Actinocatenispora sera: one gene and its partner. The protein of the gene in region 2 binds, or shares a complex with, the protein of the main gene of each other region. Links are inferred from orthologs where the notes say so. Each region holds a gene or a part of one and is shown on either strand. Other genes may lie near its edges. The genes, in order: secA and secY.

Region 1 (6,186 bases), 4.7 Mb from region 2 along the record:
CTGACCACATTCTGTAGTGACTGCTGTTGAAATGCGGACCGGAAAGCGATCGCCGCGCGCCGTGCGCGTCCGTACGAGATCGACGGGGCGTGACGAAGAAAATTGCGGGAAAGCTGTGACCGGGCGTTGCGTCCGCTGTCGGTCGCCGATGTCGACCGCGCCGCGTATCCCCAAGGACACGCGGCGCGGTCGAGTCGGATCAGGGTCCCGGCGCGGGTCGGATCGGCCCGGTCGACGGGACCAGCGTGCAGGCGGCGTCAGCGAGGCGTCGCGTGGGTCAGCTCGGTGCCGGCCGGCAACACCAGGAAGACCCGCGGCGCGATCCGGTCCATGCCGCCGCGCAACCCGAAGACCAACCCGGAGGCGAAGTCGACGACGCGCTTGGCGCCCGCCTCGTCCATCCCGCTCAGGTCCATCAGCACCGGCACGCCCTCGCGGAACCGCTCGCCCACGGTGCGCGCCTGGTGGAAGCTGGTGAGGTGAATGGTGGCGAGACGACGATCGGCAACAGGGGCGACGTCCGGCACGCGAGTCGGCACGGCCTCGTCGTCGTGCGGCTCACCGGAGTCCAACCCCAGCCAGGAACGGGACCTGTCCACCGCGGCCATCTCGGGCACCTCCTCCCACGTCGCTGCTGCTACGCGCTCCCACCTGTCGTTCGACCTGCGAGTTCCACAATGGAGTGTCGCACCGGCAGGCAAGTCTCCGCGAGTGCGATATTCGCTTGGTGATCACAGGTTAACCCAGATTCACCTACCCACCCGGTACGCCGCGCGCACCTACCGGGTGATCCACCGCCAACGCTACGGCCGGTACCGACACTCACCACCCGCCCTGACGCCGATCCGACAGTCCACCCGACCGGGCACCGCGCCAATTCCGCTCGTTCCCGATCGCCGCAACCGCGAGCCGACCGCGGCGGCCATCGGTCGCTCGTTCTTCTCGCCGGTGACGTCACCGGCGGTCGGGGTGCACCGCCGCTTCGATCCAGTCGTCGACGAGGTCGGACATGATGTCCAGCGGAACGGAACCCTCCGCGAGCAGGCAGTGGTGGAAGTCGCGGATGTCGAACGCGGCGCCGAGCCGCCGCCGGGCGCGATCCCGCAGCTCGTCGATCCGTACCCGGCCGATCATGTACGACAGGGCCTGACCGGGCGCGGCGATGTAGCGGTCCACCTCGTTGTCGATCTCGATCAGCGGCAGCGCGGTGTTGTCCCGCATGAACTCGACGGCCCGGCCGCGCGACCAGCCGTGGTGGTGCAGCCCGGTGTCGACGACCAGCCGGGACGCCCGCCACGCCGCGCTGGCCAGCATGCCGAGCCGGTCGACGTCCGTGCCGTACAGGCCCATCTCGTCGGCGAGGTGCTCCACGTACAGGCCCCAGCCCTCCGAGTGAGCCGCCGACTTGCGGTACCGGCGGAAGTCCGGCAACGCGAGATCCGCGCTCACCACCCCCTGCAGGTGATGGCCCGGGACGCCCTCGTGGAACGCCAGCACCTCGTACACCGCCAGCGCACGCTCACGCGGCCGGTCGGTGTTGACCCACAACGACCCCGGGCGCTGGCCGTCGGCCGACGGCCACAGGTAGTACGCCGCGATGCCGCCGCGGGCCTGGATCGGGTCCATCTCGTTGATCGTGCACGGCGGCACCGGGTACCCGCGGAACCAGTCCGGCAGCGCCGTGACCGCCCGCCCGTACGCGGCCGCCACCCGCTTCGTGATCTGCTCGGCGCTGTCGCAGCGCAGCGCCGGATCGTCGCGCAGCCGCCGGAACGTGTCCGCCACGTCGGCCGTGCCCAGCGCTCGCGCACCGGCCGCGGCGACCTCGTCCCGCAGGGTGTCGAGCAGGTCGAGCCCGGCCGTGTGGATCGCCTCGGCGGGCATGCCGGTCGTGGTGAACGACCGGGCCAGCGCCGCGTACCCGTCGACGCCGCCCGGGACGTGACACAGCCCGACGTGGTCGTCGTCGCGCGCGCCCGGCAGCAACTCCTCCGCCAGCGTGCTGCGCAGCCGCTGCAGCGCGGGCCGGATCTCCTCCGCCCGCGCCCGATCGGCGCGGGCCCGCCACCGGTCGAGGTCGACCCCACCGGCCGGTACCGGCCGCAGCAACGGATCGTCCGCGGGCCCGCCGGCCAGGTAGTCGTCGAGCTGCCGGATCGCCTGCCGGATCCCGGTCGCCGTCGGGTACCGGCCGTCCTTCGCCGCCGCCAGGTGCCGGTCCCGCACCGCGTCGAAGTACCCGCCCAGCCCGGACAGCCGCCGCAGGTACGCCTCCGCCCGGTCCGGGTCGGACAGCGCGACCCGGGGCACCGTCGACAGGATCATCGACAGCGTGCCCGCGACGCTCGCCGACACGCTGACCTCGTCCAGCCCGGTCAGCGCCACCGCACGCTCGTCGGTCAGCCGCTGCCCGAGCACCGCGCAGGTGATCAGATCGGTACCGGTGAGGGCCGTCCGGTCGACCCCGGCCAGCCGGTCTGCCAACTCGCGCAGCGTGCCGGCGTACCGCTCGGACTCCGCCCGGGACGGGTCCGTCACCTCGTCGAGATGGTCGGACATGCCGAGCATCGACGCGCTGATCGGATCGTGCGCCAGGTAACCGGTGAAGTAGCTGTCGGCGATCCGGTCCAGCTCGCGGCCGTCCTGAGACATCGGCTTCCCTCTCGTGGCACGCCCTCGGCCCGCGGCTACTCCGACACGCCAGGATGTTCCGAGCCTACGCGCGCACACACCCCATCCCGCTCCACTGCGACCGACCTCTCCCTACCGACCCAACCGCCCCGGACGGTCCGGCCCGAGGCGCAGCGATGCCCCGGCACGGATCGCCGGGGCATCGCCAAGCTGCCGGAACCCGCCGCAGTCGTCAGCAGCGGTCCGCCATGATCACTCGGGTAGCGGGCCCGCTCCCGGGGCGCCGTGGCACTTCTTGTACTTCTTGCCGGAGCCGCAGGGGCAGGGAGCGTTGCGGGACGGGCCGGAGCCGACCTTCTGGCCCGGGGCGTTCTGCTTCTCACCGGCCGCGATCTTCGACTGCGGGCCGGTGCGCAGTGCCGACGCGGCGGTGGCCGAGCCGGAGTCCTGGCCGATCTCGACCGCGCCACTGCCGGCGGCACCGTCGATCGTCGGCTGGGAGTACTGCAGGGCCTGCGGGGAGCGCTCGCCGAGCCCCTTGGCGTGGATCTCGACCTTGCCGTCACCGGCCGGGGTCGGGGTCGTGGTCCCGGCCGCCTTGCCGACCTGCTCGGCGAACTCCTCGGCGGTCAGCTCGGTCGGCGCCTCGGCGGCCGGCGGCTCCTCGCCCTCGCCCTCCTCCTCGACCTGGACCTCCAGGTTGAACAGGAAGCCGACCGCCTCCTCCTTGATGCCGTCCAGCATCTGCTGGAACATGTCGAAGCCCTCGCGCTGGTACTCCACCAGCGGGTCGCGCTGCGCGTACGCCCGGAGGCCGACGCCTTCCTGCAGGTAGTCCATCTCGTACAGGTGCTCGCGCCACTTGCGGTCGATCACCGCGAGCAGCACCTGGCGCTCCAGCTCGCGCAGCGCGTCGGCGCCGAGCTCCTCCTCGCGCCGCTCGTACGCCTCGTGCGCGTCATCCTTGAGCTGCTCGGCGAGGAAGTCGGCATCCATCGCCTCCAGCCCGCCGGCCTCGTCCTCGAGGTCCTCGACGGTGACCGAGATCGGGTACATCTGCTTCAGCGCGGTCCACAGCTTGTCGAGGTCCCAGTCCTCGGCGTAGCCCTCGGCGGTGGCGCCCCGCACGTACGCGTCGATCACGTCGTCGATGATGTTGTCGATGTAGTCGTGCAGGTCCTCGCCGTCCAGCACCCGCTTGCGCTCGGCGTAGATGACCTGGCGCTGCTTGTTCAGCACCTCGTCGTACTTCAGGACGTTCTTGCGGATCTCGGCGTTCTGCTGCTCGATCTGGGTCTGCGCGCTGCGGATCTGCCGGCTGACCATCTTCGACTCGATCGGCACGTCGTCGGGGATGTTGAGCCGCTCCATCACCGTCTCGACGGCGCCGGCGCGGAACCGGCGCATCAGCTCGTCCTGCAGCGACAGGTAGAACCGGGACTCACCCGGGTCGCCCTGCCGGCCGGCACGACCGCGCAGCTGGTTGTCGATGCGGCGGGACTCGTGCCGCTCGGTGCCCAGCACGTACAGCCCGCCGGCGTCGAGGACCTCCTCGGCCTCGGCCGCGCACTCCTTCTCGGCCTCTTCCAGCGCCGCCTCGTACGCGTCCGCGTAGCCCTCCGGGTCCTCCTCGGCGTCGATGCCGGCGTTGCGCAGCTTCGCCGCGGCGGTGAACTCCGGGTTGCCGCCGAGCAGGATGTCGGTACCGCGGCCGGCCATGTTGGTGGCGACGGTGACCGCGCCCTTGCGGCCCGCCTGCGCGACGATCTCCGCCTCGCGGGCGTGGAACTTCGCGTTCAGCACCGCGTGCTCGATGCCGCGCTTGGTCAGCATGTCGGAGAGGATCTGGCTGCGGTCGACGCTGGCCGTACCGACCAGGACCGGCTGGCCCATCTCGTGCCGCTCGGCGATGTCCTCGACGACCGCCTCGAACTTGGACTGCTCGGTCTTGTAGATGACGTCGGCGCGGTCCTCGCGGATCATCGGCTTGTTGGTCGGGATCGGGGTGACGCCGATCTTGTAGACCTTGTTGAACTCGGCCGCCTCGGTCAGCGCCGTGCCGGTCATGCCGGCGAGCTTCTCGTACAGCCGGAAGTAGTTCTGCAGGGTGATCGTGGCGAGGGTCTGGTTCTCCTGCTTGATCTCGACGCCTTCCTTGGCCTCGATCGCCTGGTGCATGCCCTCGTTGTAGCGCCGGCCGTGCAGGATGCGGCCGGTGAACTCGTCCACGATCAGGACCTCACCGTCGGAGACGATGTAGTCCTTGTCGAGCTTGTACAGCTCCTTGGCCTTGATGGCGTTGTTCAGGAAGCCGACCAGCGGGGTGTTGACCGACTCGTACAGGTTGTCGATGCCGAGCTGGTCCTCGACCTTGCGCACGCCGGCCTCGGTGATCGCCACCGTGCGCTTCGACTCGTCCACCTCGTAGTCGCCGTCCGGCTCCGGCGCCCGGCCGCCGAGCGACGCGGTCGGTGCCATCGGGCTGGACCGCTTGAGCCGCTTCACCACCCGGGAGAACTCCGTGTACCACCGGGCGGACTGCTCGGCCGGCCCGGAGATGATCAGCGGCGTCCGGGCCTCGTCGATCAGGATCGAGTCGACCTCGTCGACGATGGCGAAGTGGTGCCCGCGCTGCACCATCTCGTCGGCCGACCAGGCCATGTTGTCGCGCAGGTAGTCGAAGCCGAACTCGTTGTTCGTGCCGTAGGTGATGTCGCACTCGTAGGCGGCCTTGTGCTCGGCCGGCGTCATCTGCGGCAGCACCACCCCGACGGTCAGGCCGAGGAAGCGGTGCACGGCGCCCATCCACTCGGCGTCGCGCTGGGCCAGGTAGTCGTTGACCGTGACGATGTGCACGCCCTTGCCGGAGAGCGCGTTCAGGTAGGCCGGCAGGGTGGAGACCAGGGTCTTGCCCTCACCGGTCTTCATCTCCGCGATGTGCCCGAAGTGCAGCGCGGCGCCGCCCATCAGCTGCACGTCGTACGGTCGCTTGCCGAGCACCCGGTTGGCCGCCTCGCGGACCGTCGCGAACGCCTCCGGCAGCAGGTCGTCGAGCGACTCGCCGTCTTCGAAGCGCTCCTTGTACTGGTCGGTGAGCTCGCGCAGCTCGGCGTCGCTCAGCTCGGTGTAGTCGTCCTCGAGATCGTTGATCGCGGACGAGATCGCCTTGAGCCGCCGCAGCATCCGGCCCTCGCCGGTGCGCAGCATCTTTTCCAGAACCGACACTTCTCAACGCTCCCTGGGGGATGTTCTCCGGCGACCATCGTAGGCAGGGCGGCGGCCGTTGGACACATCCCGCCCGGCAGACCGGCTCCGGATTGTCACACGGCACCCTGATCCGGTCATTGGACCACGGCCGACGGTGCCGGTGACCAGCGGCACACCCGGCCGGCGGCCGCACACGGTACGCCGGCGCGGCGGTCGGGCCGCGCACCGAGACCGCGGGTCACGGCCGGATCAGGCGGGACAGGACGCCGCCGACGACCAGGTACGCCACCGCCGCGATCACCCAGTCGACCAGCACCTGCCTGGTGTGATCGGCGAACGTGAACAGGT
Region 2 (5,541 bases):
CGAAGGGCGAGCTGTCGCACACGCTCGCCGAACCGATCACCGCACGCCTCGAGGACGGCACCATCTACGTGGAGCGGCCGAACGACGAGCGTCGTTCGCGCGCCCTGCACGGGCTGTCCCGGACGCTGGTGAACAACCTGGTCGTCGGCGTGACGAGCGGGTACGAGAAGGTGCTGGAGATCCAGGGCACCGGTTACCGTGTCCAGGCCAAGGGCCAGGACCTGGAGTTCGCGCTCGGGTTCTCGCACCCGGTCGTGGTCCCGGCGCCGGCCGGCATCACGTTCAGCGTGCAGAAGCCGACCCAGCTGACGGTCTCGGGCATCGACAAGCAGCAGGTCGGTGAGATCGCGGCGAACATCCGCAAGATCCGGCCGCCGGAGCCGTACAAGGGCAAGGGTGTGCGGTACCAGGGCGAGAACGTTCGCCGCAAGGCTGGAAAGGCGGGTAAGTAATGGCTGCCACACTGGCCAACCGCAACTCGGCGAAGGGTGGTGCGGCGGCGCGCCGGATTTCCCGGAACCGTCGGCACTTCCGGGTGCGCAAGCGGGTCACCGGTACCGAGGCGCGTCCTCGGCTGGTCGTGACCCGTTCGCTGCGGCACATCTACGCGCAGGTCATCGACGACACCAGGGGCCACACGCTGGTCGCGGCGTCGACGCTCGATGGCACCCTGCGCGGCGCCGACGGCGACAAGAAGGACCAGGCCCGCAAGGTCGGCGAGCTGCTCGCCGAGCGGGCGAAGGGCGCGGGTGTGACCAAGGTGGTCTTCGACCGGGGCGGCAACGCCTACCACGGTCGGGTTGCCGCGCTTGCCGACGCCGCTCGGTCCGGTGGCTTGGAGTTCTAGGAAACCGACCAGCATCGGGCCCGACCGGCCCGGTGACGAGGGACTTAAGAAAGGTAGCGCCTGATGGCAGGTCCGCAGCGCCGTGGCGGATCCGGCGATAACCGCCGGGATCGCCGGGATGGCGGCCGTGGCGGCGCGGCCGCGGAGAAGACACCGCACCTCGAGCGGCTCGTCAAGATCAACCGCGTCGCGAAGGTCGTGCGAGGTGGCCGACGCTTCAGCTTCACCGCGCTGGTCGTGGTGGGTGACGGCGACGGTACCGTTGGTGTCGGATACGGAAAGGCCAAGGAGGTGCCCGCGGCGATCGCCAAGGGCGTCGAGGAGGCCAAGAAGCACTTCTTCAAGGTGCCGCGCATCGGTGCGACGATCACCCACCCGGTGATCGGCGAGGATGCGGCCGGCGTCGTGATGCTCAAGCCGGCCAGCGCCGGTACCGGTGTCATCGCGGGCGGCCCGGTGCGTGCCGTGCTGGAGTGCGCCGGTATCCACGACGTGCTGTCCAAGAGCCTCGGCTCGTCCAACCCGATCAACATCGTGCACGCCACCGTGGCAGCCCTGAAGAGCCTGGAGTCTCCGGAGCAGGTGGCCGCGCGCCGTGGCCTGCCGCTGGAGGACGTGGCTCCGACCGCGATGCTGCGGACCCGTGCGGGCCTGGCGAGCTGAACGGGAGACATGACATGGCACGCCTGAAGGTCACCCAGGTCCGGTCCGTGATCGGGTCGAAGCAGAACCAGCGCGAGACGCTGCGCAGCCTCGGCCTGAAGCGGATCAACGACGTGGTGGTCAAGGAGGACCGTCCGGAGATCCGGGGCATGGTCCGTACCGTGACCCACCTCGTGCAGGTTGAGGAGGTGGAGTAGCGATGGCGCTCAAGGTGCATCACCTGCGCCCGGCTCCGGGTGCGAAGACCGCCAAGGCGCGGGTCGGCCGCGGTGAGGGCTCGAAGGGCAAGACCGCCGGCCGCGGTACGAAGGGCACCAAGGCCCGGAAGAACGTGCCGGCGTACTTCGAGGGTGGGCAGATGCCCATCCACATGCGGCTGCCGAAGCTGAAGGGCTTCAAGAACCGGTTCAAGGTCACCTACCAGGTGGTCAACCTCGACCGGCTGGCCGCGCTGTTCCCGAACGGCGGCGAGATCGGCCCGGTCGAGCTGGCGAAGGCCGGCGCGGTGCGCGCCGGTGAGCCGGTGAAGGTGCTGGGTTCCGGCGATCTCGGTGGGGTCAAGCTCCAGGTTGCGGCGCACGCGTTCAGCGGCTCCGCCAAGGAGAAGATCACCGCCGCCGGTGGTTCGGTCACCGAGCTGTAAGTGAAGCAATTTGCCGCGCCGTTGTGAGCCCCAGCAGGGTGTTCACAACGGCGCGGTCTCATGTCGGTACGGAAGTGGCCGGCACGGATACCGCCGTAAACGCCCGTACTGTTAGAGTCGCCCCCGGACCCCGGCCATGCCGTGGGCGAAGGTCTCGACACGCACCGCCGCGTCGGCGGTCAGTCTGCGCAGGAGGAACAGTTGCTCTCCGCCTTTGTCAGTGCGTTCAGAACGCCTGACCTGCGCAAGAAACTGCTGTTCACGGTCTTCATCCTGGCCATCTTCCGGCTCGGGGCCGCGTTGCCGAGCCCGGGCGTGTCGTACACGAACGTGCAGACCTGTATCGGCATCGCGTCGAAGTCCGGTGGCACGCAGGACGTCTTCACCCTGCTGAACCTCTTCTCCGGTGGCGCGCTGTTCCAGTTGAGTGTGTTCGCGCTGGGCATCATGCCCTACATCACCGCGAGCATCATCCTGCAGCTGCTCACCGTGGTGATTCCGCGGTTGGAGCTGCTGAAGAAGGAAGGCCAGTCCGGCCAGGCGAAGATCACCCAGTACACGCGGTACCTGACGCTCGGGCTCGCGGTGCTGCAGGCGGCCGGCTACATCGCGCTGGCCGAGTCGGGCCAGCTGTTCGGCAACCAGTGCCCGGACCCCATCATCCCGACCGTCGGCCCGCTGCCGCACTGGCTGACGCTGGTGATGATCGTGACCACGATGACCGCCGGCACCGGCTGCATCATGTGGCTGGGTGAGCTGATCACCGACCGCGGTGTCGGCAACGGCATGTCGGTGCTGATCTTCACCAACATCGCGGCCCGGATGCCCGCCGAAGGCTGGACGATCCTGAAGAAGGGCACGCTGACCTTCGCGATCGTGCTCGGTATCGGTGTCGTGGTGATCGCCGCGGTGGTCTTCATCGAACAGGCGCAACGCCGGGTCCCGGTGCAGTACGCGAAGCGCATGATCGGCCGCCGGATGTTCGGCGGCACCTCGACCTACATCCCGTTGAAGGTCAACCAGGCCGGCGTCATCCCGGTGATCTTCGCGTCGTCGCTGCTCTACCTGCCGCAGTTGGTCACCCAGCTGGCGGGGTCGAACAGCACGAACCCGGTGGTCGTGTTCATCAACCGCTACATCACCCAGCAGGACAACTGGCTCCACATCCTGTTCTACTTCCTGCTGATCATCTTCTTCACGTACTTCTACGTCGCGATCACGTTCAACCCCACCGAGGTCGCGGACAACATGAAGAAGTACGGCGGGTTCGTGCCCGGCATTCGGCCCGGCCGGCCGACCGCCGAGTACCTCGACTACATCCTGAGCCGGATCACCCTGCCCGGTTCGCTCTACCTGGGCATCATCTCCGTCCTGCCGAACCTGTTCATCGGCCTGGTCGGCGGTAACGTCCAGAACTTCCCCTTCGGTGGTACGGCCGTGCTGATCATGGTTGGCGTCGGCCTGGAGACTGTGAAGCAGATCGAGTCGCAGCTGATGCAGCGCAACTACGAAGGGTTCCTCCGGTAGTGTCGCCGCGCAGCGGCAGCGATGTGCCGGCGAGCGGATCGGGGTGGCGGTATGAGCGGCCGGCCGGAGCGAAGCGGAGGGCGGCTATGAGCGAGCGTCAGCGAGCGAATCATGAGCATCGCGGCTTCGTGTCTCATGCCCGGCCGGAGCGAAGCGGAGGGCGGCTATGAGCGAGCGTCAGCGAGCGAATCATGAGCATCGCGGCTTCGTGTCTCATGCCCGGCCGGAGCGAAGCGGAGGGCGGGCATGAGGTTGGTGCTGGTGGGTCCGCCCGGGGCGGGCAAGGGGACCCAGGCGGAGTTCATCGCCTCGCACCTGTCGGTGCCGAAGATCTCCACCGGTGACATCCTGCGGGCCAACGTCGCCGAGGGCACCGAGCTGGGGCGTGAGGCCAAGGGCTACATGGACGCCGGCGAGCTGGTTCCGGACCAGGTCGTGATCAACATGGTGCGCGACCGGCTGGCCGAGCCGGACGCCGAGGACGGCTTCCTGCTGGACGGCTTCCCGCGCACCGTGCCGCAGGCGCAGGAGCTCGACAAGATGCTCGCCGACCTCGGTACCGGCCTCGACCTGGTGCTGGAGCTGGTGGTCGAGGAGGAAGAGGTGATCCGGCGGCTGTCCGGCCGGCGCACCTGCCGCGGCTGCGGCAAGATCTGGCACGTCGAGTTCGATCCGCCGGCGGTGGCCGGGGTCTGTGACCGGTGCGGCGCCGAGCTGTTCCAGCGCGACGACGACAAGCCGGAGACGATCGCCGAGCGCCTCCGGGTGTACGCGCGGGATACCCAGCCGCTGGTGGCCTACTACGGCGCCCAGGGCAAGCTGGTCGGTCTCGACGCGGTCGGGCCGGTCGAGGACGTGACCCAGCGCGCGTACGACGCTCTCGCGTCCTACGGCGGCTGACCGACCGTCCGCGGGCGGTGCCGGGCTCCGTCCGGTCGCCGCGGCGGTACGCACAATCCGTGAGGAACCACCTTGTTCGCCAAGCAGCAGATCCAGCTCAAGACGCCGGAACAGATTCGGATGATGCGGCGGGCCGGGCTGCTCGTCGCGGACACGCTGGCGAAGGTGCGGGCTGCGGTGGCGCCGGGGGTGTCCACCGCGGAACTGGACGAGCTGGCCGAGGAGAACATCCGGGCCAATGGCGGCATCCCGAACTTCAAGGGCTACTACGGCTATCCGGCGACGATCTGCGCATCGGTCAACGACCAGGTCGTGCACGCGATCCCGAGCCGCAAGCAGGTGCTGGCCGAAGGCGACATCATCTCGATCGACGCCGGCGCGATCATCGCCGGCTGGCACGGCGACTCGGCGATCACCGTACCGGTGGGTGAGGTCGACCCGGCGCTGCTGCGGATGATCGAGGTCGCCGAGGACGCGATGTGGGCGGGTATCGCCGCCGCCGGTACCGGCCGGAAGCTCACCGACATCTCCGCCGCGGTGGAGCGTTCGGTGCACGCCGGCGGGCCGTACGGGATCGTCGAGGGGTACGGCGGGCACGGCATCGGCACCGAGATGCACCAGGACCCGCACATCCTCAACTACGGCAAGCCGGGCCGGGGGCCGAAGCTCGTGACCGGGATGGCGCTGGCCATCGAGCCGATGATCACGATGGGCTCGCCCGACGTGGTGGAGCAGGACGACCAGTGGACGGTGGTGACCGTCGACGGCTCGCGCGCCGCGCACGTGGAGCACTCGATCGCGCTGTGCGGCGACGGCCTGTGGGTGCTGACGGCGGTCGACGGCGGCAAGGCGCGGCTCGGCTCGTTGGCATCGGCTCTGGTCGATTCGACCGAGTGAGGGCGGAGTTCGGCCGACTGAGAGGTCACTGAGCCGGCCAGCTGGCCGAGGTAAGCGCTTTCCC

The links.
Region 1: the proteins of secY (region 2) and secA are in contact, whole or in part, in a crystal structure (PDB 3DIN), measured with the Thermotoga maritima proteins. The link is inferred for Actinocatenispora sera from one-to-one orthologs. Residues at the interface, in WP_004081795.1 of Thermotoga maritima: Glu108, Gly109, Glu110, Glu111, Ala236, Glu237, Arg238, Arg239, Ile240, Thr241, Ile242, Gln243, Tyr244, Ala245, Arg246, Arg247, Val248, Thr249, Gly250, Arg251, Arg252, Val253, Tyr254, Gly256, Ala257, Ser258, Thr259, Tyr260, Leu261, Pro262; in WP_004082002.1 of Thermotoga maritima: Glu261, Ala262, Arg263, Lys300, Ala301, Arg302, Thr303, Ile304, Ile305, Leu323, Tyr324, Asp325, Pro326, Val329, Ser330, Tyr333, Ile336, Lys340, Phe345, Val349, Glu363, Phe364, Tyr374, Ser375, Gly376, Gly377, Glu393, Ile395, Thr482, Ser483.

What each region holds. Positions count from the first base shown.
Region 1 is NZ_AP023354.1:6,845,003-6,851,188, forward strand. The notes cover bases 2,684-6,186. They hold secA (preprotein translocase subunit SecA), read right to left. Parts: upstream 5,857-6,186; coding sequence 2,884-5,856; downstream 2,684-2,883. Other genes in these bases: Asera_RS32180 (hypothetical protein), read right to left, coding at 6,077-6,186. In the rest of the region: Asera_RS32165 (cell division protein SepF), read right to left, coding at 258-599; Asera_RS32170 (DUF885 domain-containing protein), read right to left, coding at 955-2,652. UniProt on the Escherichia coli protein: Required for protein export, interacts with the SecYEG preprotein conducting channel.
Region 2 is NZ_AP023354.1:2,192,387-2,197,927, forward strand. Bases 1,630-4,487 are described here. They hold secY (preprotein translocase subunit SecY), read left to right. Parts: upstream 1,630-2,294; coding sequence 2,295-3,680; downstream 3,681-4,487. Other genes in these bases: rpmD (50S ribosomal protein L30), read left to right, coding at 1,630-1,707; rplO (50S ribosomal protein L15), read left to right, coding at 1,710-2,153; Asera_RS10605 (adenylate kinase), read left to right, coding at 3,927-4,487. In the rest of the region: rplF (50S ribosomal protein L6), read left to right, coding at 1-452; rplR (50S ribosomal protein L18), read left to right, coding at 452-847; rpsE (30S ribosomal protein S5), read left to right, coding at 911-1,510; more of rpmD, read left to right, coding at 1,525-1,629; more of Asera_RS10605, read left to right, coding at 4,488-4,580; map (type I methionyl aminopeptidase), read left to right, coding at 4,653-5,477. UniProt on the Escherichia coli protein: The central subunit of the protein translocation channel SecYEG. Consists of two halves formed by TMs 1-5 and 6-10.